DNA from 2 places in the Bacillus sp. TL12 genome. Region 1 is predicted to be linked to the other one. Evidence: predicted binding sites of a transcription regulator. Region 1 holds the regulator's gene; the other holds the start of a gene.

Region 1 (7,848 bases):
GGTGAACGTTATATTAGATTATGTGAGGAGCTATTACAAGATGAAAGTACTAGCAATTGATACTTCAAATTACGTAATGGGTGTTTCTCTTATGGATGGAAATACTGTTACCGGAGAAATCATTACGAATTTAACCAAAAATCATTCTGTGCGCCTTATGCCTGCAGTAGAACAACTTCTAAAGGAATGTAATGTAAAGCCGAAAGAGTTAGATAAAATCGTTGTAGCGGCTGGTCCTGGATCTTATACAGGGGTTCGAATTGGTGTGACGGTTGCAAAAACATTAGCTTGGTCATTGCAAATACCGATTGTCGGTGTGTCTAGCTTAGAAGTAGTGGCGGCGAACGGAGCTAATTTTCAAGGTGTTATTTGTCCATTGTTTGATGGACGTCGCGGACAAATTTATACGGGCCTGTATACATATAAAGAAGAGCAGTTATCTTCTATAGAAGATGATCGAATCGTTCTTATTGTGGATTGGTTACAGATGTTAAAAGATAAGGGACAACCTGTTTTATTTATCGGAAATGACGTAGCTCAACATAAAGAAACGATTGTAGAATATTTAGGGAACCAAGCTGTGTTTGCTTCTTGTACAAAGAACAACCCAAGACCAAGTGAGCTTGCATTTTTAGGATTACAAAAAGAGGAGCAAAGTGTGCATACATTTGTTCCAAGCTACCTCCGTTTAGCAGAAGCAGAAACAAAATGGCTAGAAAGTCAGAAACAATAGGGGTTATCATAATGGGTATTGCATTTAGAAAGATGACGACTGATGACATTCCTCAAATTGTAGCTATTGAGGAAGCGTCTTTCCCAACGCCTTGGACTGCTGATGCATTTTATCGTGAATTAACGACGAATGAGTATGCACATTATGTTGTCGTAGAAAAAGATGATGTGGTAATCGGATACTGTGGATTGTGGATAATTATTGATGAATCACATATTACGAACATAGCCATTTTGCCAGAATACCGCGGTCAAAAACTAGGAGATGCCTTGATGAAAGAAATAATGAATCAAGCAAGGGAAATGGGAGCGAAAACAATGACACTTGAAGTTCGTGTGTCAAATGAAGTAGCGAAACAGTTATACCGAAAATATGGATTCCAAAATGGTGGGATTCGGAAACGATACTATACAGACAATTATGAAGATGGTCTTGTAATGTGGGTGAATATATAATGGAAAAAAATACGATTATAATTGGTATTGAAACGAGCTGTGACGAAACAGCTGTAGCAGTTGTGAAAAATGGAAAAGAAATAGTGGCAAACGTTGTCGCTTCGCAAATTGAAAGCCATAAGCGTTTTGGCGGGGTGGTACCAGAAATTGCATCGCGTCATCATGTAGAACAAATTACAGTTGTACTAGAAGAAGCGTTAAAACAAGCGAACATTACATTTGAAGATATTGATGCAATTGCTGTGACGGAAGGACCGGGTTTAGTAGGAGCACTTTTAATTGGTGTAAATGCAGCGAAAGCAATTGCATTTGCACATAATATTCCTCTTGTTGGCGTTCATCATATAGCTGGGCATATTTACGCGAATCGTTTAGTGAAAGAACTACAATTCCCATTATTATCACTTGTTGTGTCTGGAGGACATACAGAGCTTGTGTATATGAAGGAACATGGTTCATTTGAAGTGATTGGTGAAACGAGAGATGATGCAGCAGGAGAAGCATATGATAAGGTTGCACGTACATTATCGATGCCTTATCCAGGGGGGCCTCATATTGATCGTCTTGCCCATGAAGGAAAGCCGACAATTGATTTACCTCGTGCATGGCTAGAGCCGGATTCGTATGACTTCAGCTTTAGTGGATTGAAATCAGCAGTTATCAACACTGTGCATAACGCAAAACAACGTGGTGAAGAAATTGCGCCAGAAGATTTAGCAGCTAGCTTCCAAGCGAGCGTAATAGATGTACTTGTGACGAAAGCAGCGCGTGCAGCAGAAGCGTATGATGTAAAACAAGTATTGCTTGCTGGTGGTGTTGCAGCAAACAAAGGACTTCGTGCACGTTTAGAGGAAGAGTTTGCAAAAAAAGAAGAAATTGAGCTTATTATTCCACCGTTATCCTTGTGCACAGATAATGCAGCGATGATTGCAGCAGCGGGCACAATTGCATATGAACAAGGAAAACGTGCAACATTGGCTTTAAATGCAAATCCAGGATTAGATATTGAAGCATAGTTATACACATAATTAACCACAACCTGTGGATAAAACCCATATTATCTGTTGATAATATGGGTTTTATTGTGAGTATTAAATGTGTATAACTTTTTTCTGGTTTGTTGATAATGTGGAAAAGTTATTTTTGTGTTTATATAATAAAGGTGGATATGTGTATAAGGTTGTGGATAATAGTGTTGAGGTCAGACCTTTGACTATTTGTATTGAAAAATAAACAAGGTAGTTGAATGGCTTTCAACTACCTTGTTTTCGACCTATGAATATATAGGGATTATACGTGTAATTCTTCCCATTCAGCCATAAACTTCTCTAATTGTTCTTGTTTTGTTTGCTTTGCTGTTGTAATTTCACTAGCTCTTTCATAATCAGCGTATACTTCAGGAAGGCATAGTTCCTCTTCTAATTTTGCAATTTCCTCTTCCAACGTTACAATGTTTTGTTCGATTTCTTCAATTTTTCGGGCACGCTGACGCTCCTGTTTTTTACGCTCTTTTTCTTCAAGATAATTTAATTTCTCTTGAGCAATAGTTTTTTGGACTGGTGCATCTTCTTCTTGTTTTTCAAACTCAGCACGTTCAATCATTTCATTTTTCTTTTCAATATAGTAGTCATAATCACCTAAATATTCTTGTGCACCAGCTGTCGATAACTCAACAACTGTAGTTGTGACACGGTTAATAAAATAGCGATCATGCGAAACGAATAAAAGAGTTCCTGGATAATCAATTAAGGCATTCTCTAGAATTTCCTTACTATTTAAATCAAGGTGGTTTGTTGGCTCATCGAGAATGAGTAGGTTTGATTTTTGCATCATTAATTTCGCTAGAGCTAATCGAGCTTTTTGACCACCACTTAGAGAAGATACAGGCTTTAATACATCATCCCCTGTGAATAAAAAGTTACCGAGTATCGTACGAATTTCTTTTTCCGGCTCTAGCGGATAATCATCCCATAATTCATTTAAAACACGCTTAGATGATGTTAAGTTTGCTTGTTCTTGATCATAATATCCAATAGATACATTTGAACCGAAAGAAACTTCACCGCTTAGTGTGTTTAATTTATTCACAATTGATTTTAATAATGTAGATTTTCCAATACCATTTGGACCGACTAATGCAACGCTATCACCACGGGTTAAGCGCATGTTTACATGTTCAATGATTGGTTCTTTGTCATATCCGATAGAAACATCTTTTACTTGTAATACGTCGTTTCCGCTTTGTTTTTCGATATCAAAGTGGAAGGATGCAGATTTAGAGTCACCTAATGGCCGAGTTAGTAATTCCATTCTGTCTAACTGCTTTTGACGACTTTGTGCACGTTTTGTTGTAGACGCACGGGCAATATTTTTTTGGACGAAGTCTTCAAGTTTCGCAATTTCCTCTTGTTGTTTCTCATAACGTTTCATTTCTTGCTCATATAGTGCAGCTTTTAAATCTAAATATTTACTGTAGTTACCAACATATCGTCTGCTTTCTTTATTAGAAATTTCATATACTTGTGTAACAAGTTTATCTAAAAAGTAGCGATCGTGGGACACGATTAAAATAGCGCCAGGATAGCCTTGTAAATATTGTTCAAGCCATGTTAATGTATCAATATCTAAGTGGTTTGTTGGCTCGTCCAAGATGAGTAAGTCTGGTTTTGTAAGCAGTAACTTCCCAAGAGCAAGTCTTGTTTTCTGTCCGCCACTTAACGTAGAAATTGTTGTTTGGTGTGTTTCCACTGGAAAACCAAGTCCACTTAAAATGGAGCGAATATCTGCTTCATATTGGTAACCGCCTTGATCTTTGTAGTCTAACTGTAGTTGATCATAATCAGCGAGTAATTTCTCGTACGTAGCAGTATTTGAAAAGTTCTCTTCCTGCCCCATTTCGTGCTCTAGCCTTCGAAGTTTCTTTTCCATTTGTTGCAGGTGAGAAAAGACAGTAAGCATTTCATCCCAAATTGTTAAGGTTGTTTCTAAGCCAGTATTTTGGGCTAAATATCCGATAGAGACATCCTTTGGTTTTATAATTTCTCCGCCATCGTGAGATAGTTCACCAGCAATTATTTTTAATAATGTAGATTTTCCAGCACCATTTCGACCAACTAGTGCAATACGATCTCTTGTTTGAACTTCCAATTTAATGTTTGCAAGAATTGTTTCAGCACCGTATAATTTTGAAAGCCCATTCACTTGTAATAAAATCAATGTTTTCACCTCAAATAATTTCTTAACTTTGCCATGTTTATATTTCTCAATCATACTAAAAATAGTGTATAGTTTAAAATAAAGAGAGAAGTCTTCTCTCTATTATACAAGGAAAGTCATAAGTGCTAAACTTATGTATTTGTTTTAAATCTGTGAACAAAGATAGGAAGAGAGGAGAGGTTACATGGATCAGCAAAAGATTCCACAGGCCACTGCCAAACGATTGCCTCTATACTATCGATTTATCCAAAACTTATCTCTTTCTGGTAAGCAACGTGTTTCATCGGCAGAATTGAGTGAAGCTGTAAAGGTAGACTCAGCAACAATTCGGAGAGATTTTTCATATTTTGGAGCGTTAGGGAAAAAGGGCTATGGATATAATGTAAATTATTTATTATCGTTCTTTCGAGAAACGCTTGATCAAGATGATATAACACGTGTAGCACTTATTGGAGTGGGTAATTTAGGGACCGCTTTCTTACATTATAATTTCACTAAAAATAATAATACAAAGATTGAAATGGCATTTGATGTTAATGAAGAGAAAGTTGGAAAAGAAATCGGAGGAATTCCTGTATATCATTTGGATGAATTAGAAGATCGTTTAACAAATGAGATACAAGTGGCAATATTAACAGTACCTGCTACCGTTGCACAAGCTGTAGCAGATCGATTGGCTGAAACAAATGTACACGGAATTTTAAATTTTACACCGGCGCGATTAAATGTGTCAGAAAATATAAGAATTCATCATATTGATTTAGCTGTAGAATTACAAACACTCGTTTATTTTTTGAAAAATTATCCACAATAAAACGCAGAGGAAATCCCTCTGCGTTTTATTGTTGCTTTTTCTTTGTAAATTTGACTAAGATAAGTCGAAGTGCCAAATTAAAATCAATTGTTGCCATAGCAGCAAACAGCAGTGTCCCAAAGTTCCAAATTGTATCTGTAACGTTCGTAATTGCGAAACGTGTGAAGACACATCCAAGAAGGAAATACAGTGCTGCCATGAACAATGGTGAGTTCCTCATATTTAAAATCCTCCGATAAATCCTTGCATTTTTTCTGCTTGTTTAATCATTTCTTGTATTTGTTCGTTACTTACTAGTACTTGAGTTATTGCGACTAATGTATTCATGGCAACGTGAGCCATAATAGGAACGATGATTCGTTTTGTTTTCACATATAGAAAAGCGAAAACAAGTCCCATGGAAGTGTATACTAACAAGTGTGTAAAATCAAAGTGAATTGCTGCGAAAACAAGCGAACTAATAATTGCCGCGATAAAGAAATTAAATCTTTTATAGAGAGTTCCAAATAAAATTTTTCTAAAGACAATCTCTTCTAAAATAGGGCCAATGATTGATATAACAATAAGAAACCATGGAGTAGCTCTTGCTATTTCCATCAAATCTTGTGTGTTTTGAGAACCAGGATTAATCCCTAATAATCGCATTTCAATATTAGCTGCAAGTATTTGAGCAAACATAGCTAAAAAGAAACCAATAAAAATCCAGCCGATTGTCGCAGGAACACTAGCTCGCTTCGTATCTAAATGTCTATCGCGAATATCGGTTCTAAGTAGCCAAAGTATAATACATAATGCAATGAAAAAGCTGATGATTGACCAGTGACCAGCCATGATTTGCATTTTTTGCTCTCGTGAAACTGCCATATTATCATATAGCCCTGTTTTGAAAAGGAGCCATATTCCAACAATTCCCGATAGTTGCATCAGAATATATGTAACTATAATCCACCAATATTGTTTTTTCAAATGGGTTAACCATCCTTTCTAACTCTAGTTTATGAGATAAGGCGAGATAACATGTAAACATCCCGCTGTGGGATACGTAATAACCGTTTGGATTATGATTTTTTTGTAAATCTTTATTTGAAAATGAAATAGATAACAGGAAAAAGCAGTGCCTATAGAGAAAATAACTTATGGCATCTTTCATATTGTAACATACGATAAGTGGAAAAGCCGATTCATATATCGCGTGCCTTCTTAATAATGGTTATAAGGGAGAATTATTTTTTAGAAAGGCGTATAGAAAAAGTTTATCTAGTAATTTGCGAAAAAATTATGATTTTTTTACTTGCAAAAGAAAATTAGATTATTTATTATTATAAGTGTGTTAGCACTCGTGGTCTTTGAGTGCTAATAAAGAAAATTTACATAGGAAAATGAGGAGGTTATTGTTCATGCTAAAGCCATTAGGTGATCGCGTTGTAATTGAGCTTGTTCAAGCAGAAGAAAAAACAGCAAGTGGTATTGTATTACCAGACACTGCAAAAGAAAAACCACAAGAGGGTAAAGTTATTGCAGTAGGTACTGGTCGAGTGCTTGAAAATGGTGAGCGTGTTGCTTTAGAGGTAGCAGCAGGTGATCTTATCATCTTCTCAAAATATGCAGGTACTGAAGTGAAATATGAAGGTACAGACTACTTGATTTTACGTGAAAGTGACATTTTAGCAGTTATCGGTTAATTATATACATTTTAAAAATCCAAGGGGGTCAATTATTATGGCAAAAGATATTAAATTTAGTGAAGAAGCACGTCGTTCGATGCTTCGTGGTGTCGACACTCTTGCAAACGCAGTAAAAGTAACACTTGGACCAAAAGGTCGCAACGTTGTACTTGAGAAAAAATTCGGTTCACCACTTATTACAAATGATGGTGTAACAATCGCGAAAGAAATCGAATTAGAAGATGCATTCGAAAACATGGGTGCAAAATTAGTAGCAGAAGTTGCTAGCAAAACCAATGACGTAGCTGGTGACGGAACAACAACTGCAACTGTATTAGCACAAGCTATGATTCGTGAAGGTTTAAAAAACGTAACAGCTGGTGCGAACCCAATGGGCCTTCGTAAAGGTATCGAAAAAGCTGTTGTTGCGGCAGTAGAAGAATTAAAAACGATTTCTAAACCAATCGAAGGTAAATCTTCTATCGCGCAAGTAGCTGCTATCTCTGCTGCTGACGAAGAAGTAGGTAAACTAATTGCTGAGGCAATGGAGCGCGTTGGTAACGACGGCGTTATTACTTTAGAAGAATCTAAAGGCTTCACAACAGAATTAGATGTAGTAGAAGGTATGCAATTTGATCGTGGATATGCATCTCCTTACATGATTACTGATTCTGACAAAATGGAAGCAGTCCTTGATAACCCATACATCTTAATCACTGACAAAAAGATTTCTAACATTCAAGAAATCTTACCAGTGTTAGAGCAAGTGGTACAACAAGGTAAACCACTTCTTATCATTGCAGAAGATGTAGAAGGCGAAGCGTTAGCTACATTAGTAGTAAACAAACTTCGTGGTACATTCAATGTAGTAGCTGTTAAAGCTCCTGGATTTGGTGACCGTCGTAAAGCAATGCTTGAAGATATCGCAATCTTAACTGGTGGCGAAGTAATCACTGAAGAACTAGG
Region 2 (7,848 bases), on a different contig from region 1:
CTTATATACAAATCGATTAAAAGCAGCCGATGAATTAGGAAACTGGGAAGAGTGGCGTGAACTTGGTGAACAAATTCGTCAGCATACATTAGAAAATCTAGACTATTATTTAATGCAACTGAGTGAAAATGTATCTAAAAGAGGCGGGCATGTTTTCTTTGCAAAAACGAAAGAAGAAGCAGCGCAGTACATTCAAGAAGTAGCGAAAAAGAAGCAAGCGAAAAAAGTTGTGAAATCAAAGTCGATGGTAACGGAAGAAATTAGTATGAACCATGCGCTTGAAGAAATTGGTTGTGAAGTGTTAGAGAGTGACTTAGGTGAGTACATCCTGCAAGTGGATAACGATCCACCATCTCATATCATTGCACCAGCACTTCATAAAAACAGAACGCAAATTCGTGATGTATTTAAAGAAAAGCTGGGATATGAAAATTCTGATGATCCATATGAAATGACAAAGTTTGTTCGTAAGCAACTTCGGGAAAAATTTATGGATGCTGAAATTGGGGTAACGGGGTGTAACTTCGCAGTTGCAAATACAGGTTCCCTTTGTTTAGTAACAAACGAAGGAAATGCTGACCTTGTTATGTCGATTCCAAAAACACAAATTGCAGTAATGGGTATGGAACGTATGGTTCCAACGATGGAAGAATTAGATGTTCTTGTTGGTTTACTGTGCCGCAGTGCGGTTGGACAAAAACTAACAAGTTATGTAACAGTAGCAGGACCAATTCAAGAAGAGGAGGTAGATGGACCAGAAGAATTCCATTTAGTTGTCGTAGATAATGGACGTTCTCAAATTCTTGGATCTGAATTCCGCCAAGTCTTACAATGTATTCGCTGTGCAGCTTGTGTAAACGTATGTCCTGTATATCGTCATGTAGGTGGACATTCTTACGGTTCTATTTATTCAGGACCAATTGGTGCTGTATTAACACCGCTTTTAGGTGGATACGATGATTATAAAGAATTGCCATATGCATCTAGTTTGTGCGGAGCATGTACAGAAGCTTGTCCGGTAAAAATTCCATTACATGATTTATTATTAAAACATCGTCAAGTTATTGTTGAACAAGAGGGGCGCGCACCTCTTGCTGAGAAATTAGCAATGAAGATGTTTAGTATGGGGGCTTCTTCAGCGGCGTTATATAAAATGGGATCGAAAATGGCTCCGGCAGCAATGAGCCCATTTACGTCTGGTAATCGTGTAACGAAAGGTGTAGGACCGCTGAAAAACTGGACGGATATTCGTGAGTTCCCGGCTCCAAGTAAGGAAAGGTTCCGTGATTGGTATAAAGATCATAAGAAAGGCGGGGACAAGTGATGACAGGGACAATTCAAAACCGTGATTCTTTTTTAGAGAACATTGCCAAAGAACTTGGGCGTGCACGTAAAACAGAGGGAGTCCAGCGTCCAGCGTGGAAAAATAATGTCAACGTAGAAACGCTGAAAGATTATTCAGAGGAAGAATTGTTAGAAGTATTCAAAAAGCAGTGTACAAACATTCATACGACTGTAATTGAAACGACAAAGGATGAACTGAGTGCAGTAATGCAAAAAGTAATTATTGAAAACGGTGGCGGCCCAATATTATTATCGGAGGATGACCGCTTTGCTACGTATGGTTTGAATTCTTTATTTTCTACAGAGCTTCCAGGCCAAAATGTTGAAGTGAACATTTGGAATCCAGAGAAAAAAGAAGAGAACATTCGCTTAGCTGAAAAAGCGAATATCGGTATTGCCTTTAGTGATTACACATTAGCAGAATCTGGTACCATTGTTGTGCAAAGTCATAAAGGACAAGGCCGTTCTTTACATTTCTTACCTACGGTTTATTTTGCAATCATCCCGCGTGAAACAATCATCCCGCGTATTACACAAGCAGTTCAGGATATGAACACGCGTGTAGAGAATGGAGAAGCAGTAGCATCTTGTATTAATTTCATTACGGGACCAAGTAACTCAGCTGATATTGAAATGAATCTTGTTGTAGGTGTACATGGACCATTAAAAGCATATTATTTTGTAGTGTAAAATGGAGAAAAGCAGGCTAAGAAATAGCCTGCTTTTTTATTAGAACAAAGATAATGCGAAATGGAAGTAACGCACTCTTTTTGTTATATTTTTGGGGAAAGGAGAGGATGGTATGACATTTTATTTATATGCTTTTTTAATAGGAACGGTGCTTGGTTCTTTTTATACGGTTGTAGCAGTACGTATTCCAATGAGACAATCTATTATTGTTCCGCGTTCTTATTGTCATGGCTGTCACCATACGTTAAGCCCGAAAGAACTTATTCCAATTGTTTCGTTTTGTTTGCAAAGAGGTCGCTGCATTCACTGTAAAATGAAAATACCTTTTATTTACACATTGTTTGAGATGATAACAGGGGTAGCATTTCTTTTTTTTGCGTGTATGATGGGAATGGAAAAAGAGCTTCTTTTTATATGGACGTTACTTTCTTTACTTATTATTATTACAATGACAGATTTGTTCTATATGTTAATTCCAGATGTGATTTTATTTTCTTTCGCTTGTTTATTTATGATAGAGATTATTTTTATCCCTCTTGTTCCTTGGTGGGATAGCTTGATAGGTGGAGGAACGATATTTATTGTATTATATCTCGTTCAAATCATATTTCCGGATGGACTTGGAGGAGGCGATGTGAAATTACTTTCACTACTTGGGTTTATAATAGGAGCGAAAGCAATTTTTATTGTGCTTTGTTTTGCTTCTAGCACGAGTCTTTGTTTTTTCGGAATGGCTATTTTATTAAGACGGATGAATCGAAAACAAGCTTTACCATTTGGACCGTTTATTGCACTTGGAACAGTCTGTTATTTGGCTATAGTATATTTGGAGTAAAAGGAGAGGTAGAGGATCAAAGGCCTTGTCCATTCGGTTATGTTTTAGTAACAACGGTGGAAGAGGCTATCAAAATTGTTAGAGACCATGATGTGAGTATCCTATCTCTTGACTATAATATGGGATGGCGTCAAAAAAATGGTTTGGATTTTTTAGAAATTTTTTGTACAGAAGGTCTATACGCAAAGGAAATTCATTTACATACAAACGATTCAATTGGTATGCAGTATATGTTGGACCGGATAAAGTGAAACTTTAATCAGTGGGGGTTTTCCTCATCCCCCACTGATTATTAGTTGAACCAATCGGGCCTTTACGGGCAGTTTATCTCCCACCTAACTTCTTTGCTCCCGCCGAATTTTGAGGTGGGAGTATTACTGCTCGTTAGTGCGGGATAAATAAGGGGAAAGAAGTGAGCGAGATTTCTTCAAATATACAGGTGAAATGTACTGGAAGTTAAAAAGCTCCAAGGGGTCCTTGGAACTTTTTTAGTGCTTCATATGTGCTTGTAAAGGTATAATTTCTTCTTGTTGAATTGCTTCTAAGTTATCTTCTGCCGCTTTAGGCTCTGGATTTTTTATAATTAAATAATGATACACCATACCAACGAATACGGATCCACCAATAATGTTCCCAATTGTAACCGGAATTAAGTTATGAATAGCACCGGCGAAAGAGATTGTATCAGGGTGTGGTGATATTAAAGATAATGCAAATAGTGATAAGTTTGCAATGCTATGTTCATAACCAGATAAGAAGAAAGTGAAGACAAGAAACATCATCATAAGTATTTTTGCTGTATCTCCTTTTACTTGAGAGGGAAGGAAACATGCAAGGCACACAAGCCAGTTACATAAAATCGCTTTGAAAAATAATTGCATTGTAGGTGTTCCCATTTTTCCTTCAACGACTGTATTCATTAAGTGTTCATGATCAATTGCTTCAAAAATACCAGTTGCATAAAATAGTAATGCGAAAAATACTGCACCTGCTAAATTACCTGCATAACAAGCACCCCAATTGCGAAGTGTATCGACAATTGTAGTTTCTTTTCGCAGAGTTGCGACTGTAAAATACATTGTATTCCCTGTAAATAATTCAGCTCCGCCATATATAATTAAGACAAGTGCAATTCCGAAAAACATAGAAGCTGCTAAATATGTTCCGGGTGAATTTGCGATATGAAAAAAGTTACCAAGTTTAAAACATAATACAATAATAAAGCCAATATAAATCCCAGCTAGTGCAGCACGAATGAAATATTGTATTGGATTTGCATCCAACATGTGTTTCTTCTTCTGTGCAAGCTGTACAACGTAAGCTAATCCTTGTTCTAGCATAAGTAATACGCTCCTTTAGTGCATTGTCTGTAAATACTCCTTATATGAATAAAGTACACGTATTTACTTCTCGTTTCAATAAGGTTGTTCAATATTTCACAAAAAGGACATACCTTCAAAATGAAAGCGTTAACAAATTGTATTATAATATTATATGCTTGAAAAAAGAGGGAAAGTAACACTCAATGGATCCTTTATCTATTTTTGAGGTCAATGAAAAAAGCGCTGTTGTTACAGCGCTTTTTCATCCAAATTCTTTTGTATAGTTTGGACACTTGTATCTTTTGAGAAGAACCAACCGCCAGCTGCAATTCCGATTAATACAGTCCAGAATATTAATTTCCATGTAGTAGACTCTGGGAAACTGTGTGGAATAACACCTAAAGCAGGGTGAGCTAATGTGTAAACAGCTAATTTAACACCAACCCAACCAACAATTAAGAAAGCAGCAGTTTCTAATCCTGGTTTACGTTTTAATAGTTGTACGAACGCAGTCGCAGCAAATCGCATAATAATTAATCCGATCATCCCACCTGCAAAAATAACTAGGAACTGTCCTGTATCAAGGCTACCAATTGTACCAAGACCTGTTTTTGGTAAAGTCATTGCTAATGCAACAGCCGCTAAAATAGAATCAACAGCAAACGCAATATCAGCAACTTCAACTTTAAATACTGTCCACCAAAAATTTTCTTGTTTCTTTTTTGATTCTTTCTCTGCAGCTTCCTCATGTGAATTCTTCTTAACGTATGTTTTGAATAAGTGGTTACCAGCGATAAACATTAAGTAAATCGCACCGATTGCCTGCACTTGCCATACGTCGACTAAGAAAGAAATCATAAACAATGATCCGAAGCGGAAGACGAAAGCTCCTGCTAAACCGTAAAATAGTGCTTTTTTTCGTTTTTCTTCTGGTAAATGTTTTACCATGATTGCAAGAACTAGCGCGTTATCAGCTGCTAAAATTCCTTCCAGTGCAACTAAAATTAATAATACCCAACCATACTCCAATAATAATGATACATCCATGTACATTCTCCTCTCATTTGTATAAATATTAAACAAGTGAAGAGGTTTCCCCACTGTTTAGTTTCCCCATACTCCAGCTTATCAACGGTGGGAGGAACTGGAAAAAATGCAAAAAAGACCTCTGCCGTTAATAGGCAAAGGTCTTGCTAGACATATGTAATGAAATGCCAACAAAGCCGGAAGAACTAGGTTCTACGTAATGACGACTTTGTTTCCAAGAATAAATTCTCGGACGCTACTCCCCTTTGGAGATATGCTATTATATTCTTATTATATGGATGATGTAAATGTTTGTCAACCTGTTAAAATGTCTTCGTTTGGATATTTTACCTTTCTTTGTTTTTTTCGTGCAAAAGAAAATGCTAATGTTAAAGGACCCATTTTTCCAAAAAACATCATAAATATAATAGTTAATTTCCCAATTATTGTGAGTTTTGGGGTAAGTCCCATACTGAGCCCAACAGTCCCAAATGCTGAAAATACTTCAAAGGCACTTAGTAAGAGGGGAACTTGTTCAGTGATACTTAAAATTAATATAGCGAAGAAAATAAATGAGATTGAAATGACTACAATGGCAAGTGACTTTACAATTAAACCATCTTTGATTGATTTTTTAAAGATGACAATATCATCTTTCTCTTGCAAAAATTTAAGTACCCCTAATAACATAATTAAAAAGGTTGTTAATTTAATGCCTCCGCCTGTTGAAGCACTACCAGCACCGATGAACATAAGTAACATCATTAGTAAAAGTGATGGTTTTGTTAATTGAGCCATATCAACAGTATTAAATCCAGCTGTGCGTGTGGAAACGGCTTGGAAATAGGCTGCGAGTCCTTCTTCAAATGGTGTAAAGCCTTTCATGGAAATGGGATTATGGAATTCGAATATAAAAATTAAAATTGTAGCAGCTATATTTACAATAAGAGTAGATGAGAGCATAAGTTTAGAGTGTAACGTAAGGTTCTTAAAGTTGCGTTTTCTCTTTATATCCACTACGACTGTGAAGCCAATTCCGCCTAAAATAATGAGAGACGAAATGACTACGTTGACGAGTATACTATGAGAATGTGACATCAAGTTATCAGTCCAAATAGAAAATCCAGCGTTGTTAAATGCTGAAATAGCATGAAAAAAACTATAATATAGTCCGCTGGAAACACCGTATTTGGGAATCCATTCAAAAGCAAGAAGGAGGGTAGCAAAACATTCAATGGTAAAAGAAAATAAAAATAATGATTTTGCGAGACGGATTACTCCGCCGATATTTGTTTGGTTTAATGCTTGCTGTAGTAAAATTCGATTTTGGAGACCGATTTTTCTTCCGAGCATAATCGCGATTAATACAGCGAAGCTCATAATCCCGAGGCCGCCAACTTGAATGAGTGTTAAAATGACGAGTTGGCCAAATAAGGTGAATACTTTTCCGGTGTCGACAACGCCGAGTCCTGTAACTGTACATGCAGAAACAGTTGTAAATAGAGCGTCTAGCCAAGAAATGGGTGTTGTAGTAGAGATAGGTAGTTTTAATAAACATGTTCCGATAATGGTTAATGTAATAAAAGATAATGTAAGTACACGAGGTGGACTCATTCTGATGTTAATCCGTTTCATAGTATACATCTGTCCTTTCGATTTGCTCTTTGTAGTATGTGAAGAAGGATGATAATGTATGTTGTCAAAAAGAAAGGAGGCAGAGTGTGTCTGCCTCCTGACGCCATTGTTATAGGATTATCCACGTAATTGCTGTTGTGCTAAGGAAACAAGACGTTTTGTTACTTCGCCACCGACAGATCCGTTAGAACGAGATGCTGTATTAGAACCTAAGCTTACACCGAACTCTTGAGCAATTTCATATTTAAATTGTTCCAATGCTTGCTCAGCACCAGGAACAAGTAATTTATTTGTTTTTACCATTTATAACACATCCTAATGTATATTCCAGTTTATTTTTTTTTATGAGCAGTGAAGAGGTGGGCTCACTGTATAAACTGGTATCGTTAGTGTATGTGTTATATGTTTGCTCATACACGGAAGTAATCGGTGAGATTAGAAGTTATTGGATACGAAAAAAGAGTAGCAAATTTGCTACTCTTTTTTCAGTATTGTTGCTGTCCCTTCGACAACTAGGTTATTCAATTGATTATATACATTTGTTTGCAACGTAATAATCTTTTTATCATCACGTTTTTTGATCACTTCTGCGACGACACGTAAAGTGTCACCAATTTTTACAGGTGCCCGAAATGATACATTTTGTGATAAATAAATTGTGTTTTTTCCTGGTAATTTTGTTCCAAGAACGGTAGAAATAAATCCTGAAACAAGCATACCGTGTGCAATTCTTTCTTTAAACATTGTGGTTTTTGCAAAAGAGTCTAGAATATGAATTGGATTTACATCCCCAGTCAGTTTTGCAAAAGTGATAATGTCTTCATTCGTAATCGTTGTTGTTAAGGATGCTTGATCGCCAACTTGAATCTCATCATAATGAAGCTCTTGAACAGACTGTGCTTCTTGAAATGGATTCATTTTTTCCTCCTTCTTTTCCATATCGAAAAATGTAAGCCATCTTGATGTAATAGGAGGAAGGAAGAGTTTAGTTTGTTC

Evidence for each region. The regulator Rex, encoded in region 1, represses fermentation and respiration genes when NADH is low (regulators of the CRP and FNR family bind a similar motif). The targets are predictions, from matches to a motif close to TTGTGAAATATTTCACAA.
Region 2: a site for Rex is predicted at 4,294-4,311, ahead of LOK41_RS08225 (formate/nitrite transporter family protein). Genes of this name have one in related genera too.

What each region holds. Positions count from the first base shown of each region.
Region 1 covers NZ_JAJJBY010000051.1:603-8,450, forward strand. Annotated here, with positions in the region: gene tsaE (tRNA (adenosine(37)-N6)-threonylcarbamoyltransferase complex ATPase subunit type 1 TsaE) at 1-60, shown strand, start outside; gene tsaB (tRNA (adenosine(37)-N6)-threonylcarbamoyltransferase complex dimerization subunit type 1 TsaB) at 41-733, shown strand; gene rimI (ribosomal protein S18-alanine N-acetyltransferase) at 745-1,188, shown strand; gene tsaD (tRNA (adenosine(37)-N6)-threonylcarbamoyltransferase complex transferase subunit TsaD) at 1,188-2,204, shown strand; gene LOK41_RS25295 (ABC transporter ATP-binding protein) at 2,479-4,404, opposite strand; gene LOK41_RS25300 (redox-sensing transcriptional repressor Rex) at 4,589-5,218, shown strand; gene LOK41_RS25305 (YdiK family protein) at 5,244-5,438, opposite strand; gene LOK41_RS25310 (CPBP family intramembrane glutamic endopeptidase) at 5,441-6,184, opposite strand; gene groES (co-chaperone GroES) at 6,616-6,900, shown strand; gene groL (chaperonin GroEL) at 6,938-7,848, shown strand, end outside.
Region 2 covers NZ_JAJJBY010000006.1:147,675-155,522, forward strand. Annotated here, with positions in the region: gene LOK41_RS08205 (LutB/LldF family L-lactate oxidation iron-sulfur protein) at 1-1,324, shown strand, start outside; gene LOK41_RS08210 (LutC/YkgG family protein) at 1,324-2,034, shown strand; gene LOK41_RS08215 (prepilin peptidase) at 2,120-2,869, shown strand; gene LOK41_RS08220 (cyclic-phosphate processing receiver domain-containing protein) at 2,857-3,120, shown strand; gene LOK41_RS08225 (formate/nitrite transporter family protein) at 3,358-4,209, opposite strand; gene LOK41_RS08230 (TerC family protein) at 4,441-5,238, opposite strand; gene LOK41_RS08235 (TrkH family potassium uptake protein) at 5,533-6,852, opposite strand; gene LOK41_RS08240 (alpha/beta-type small acid-soluble spore protein) at 6,970-7,155, opposite strand; gene LOK41_RS08245 (MaoC family dehydratase) at 7,327-7,770, opposite strand.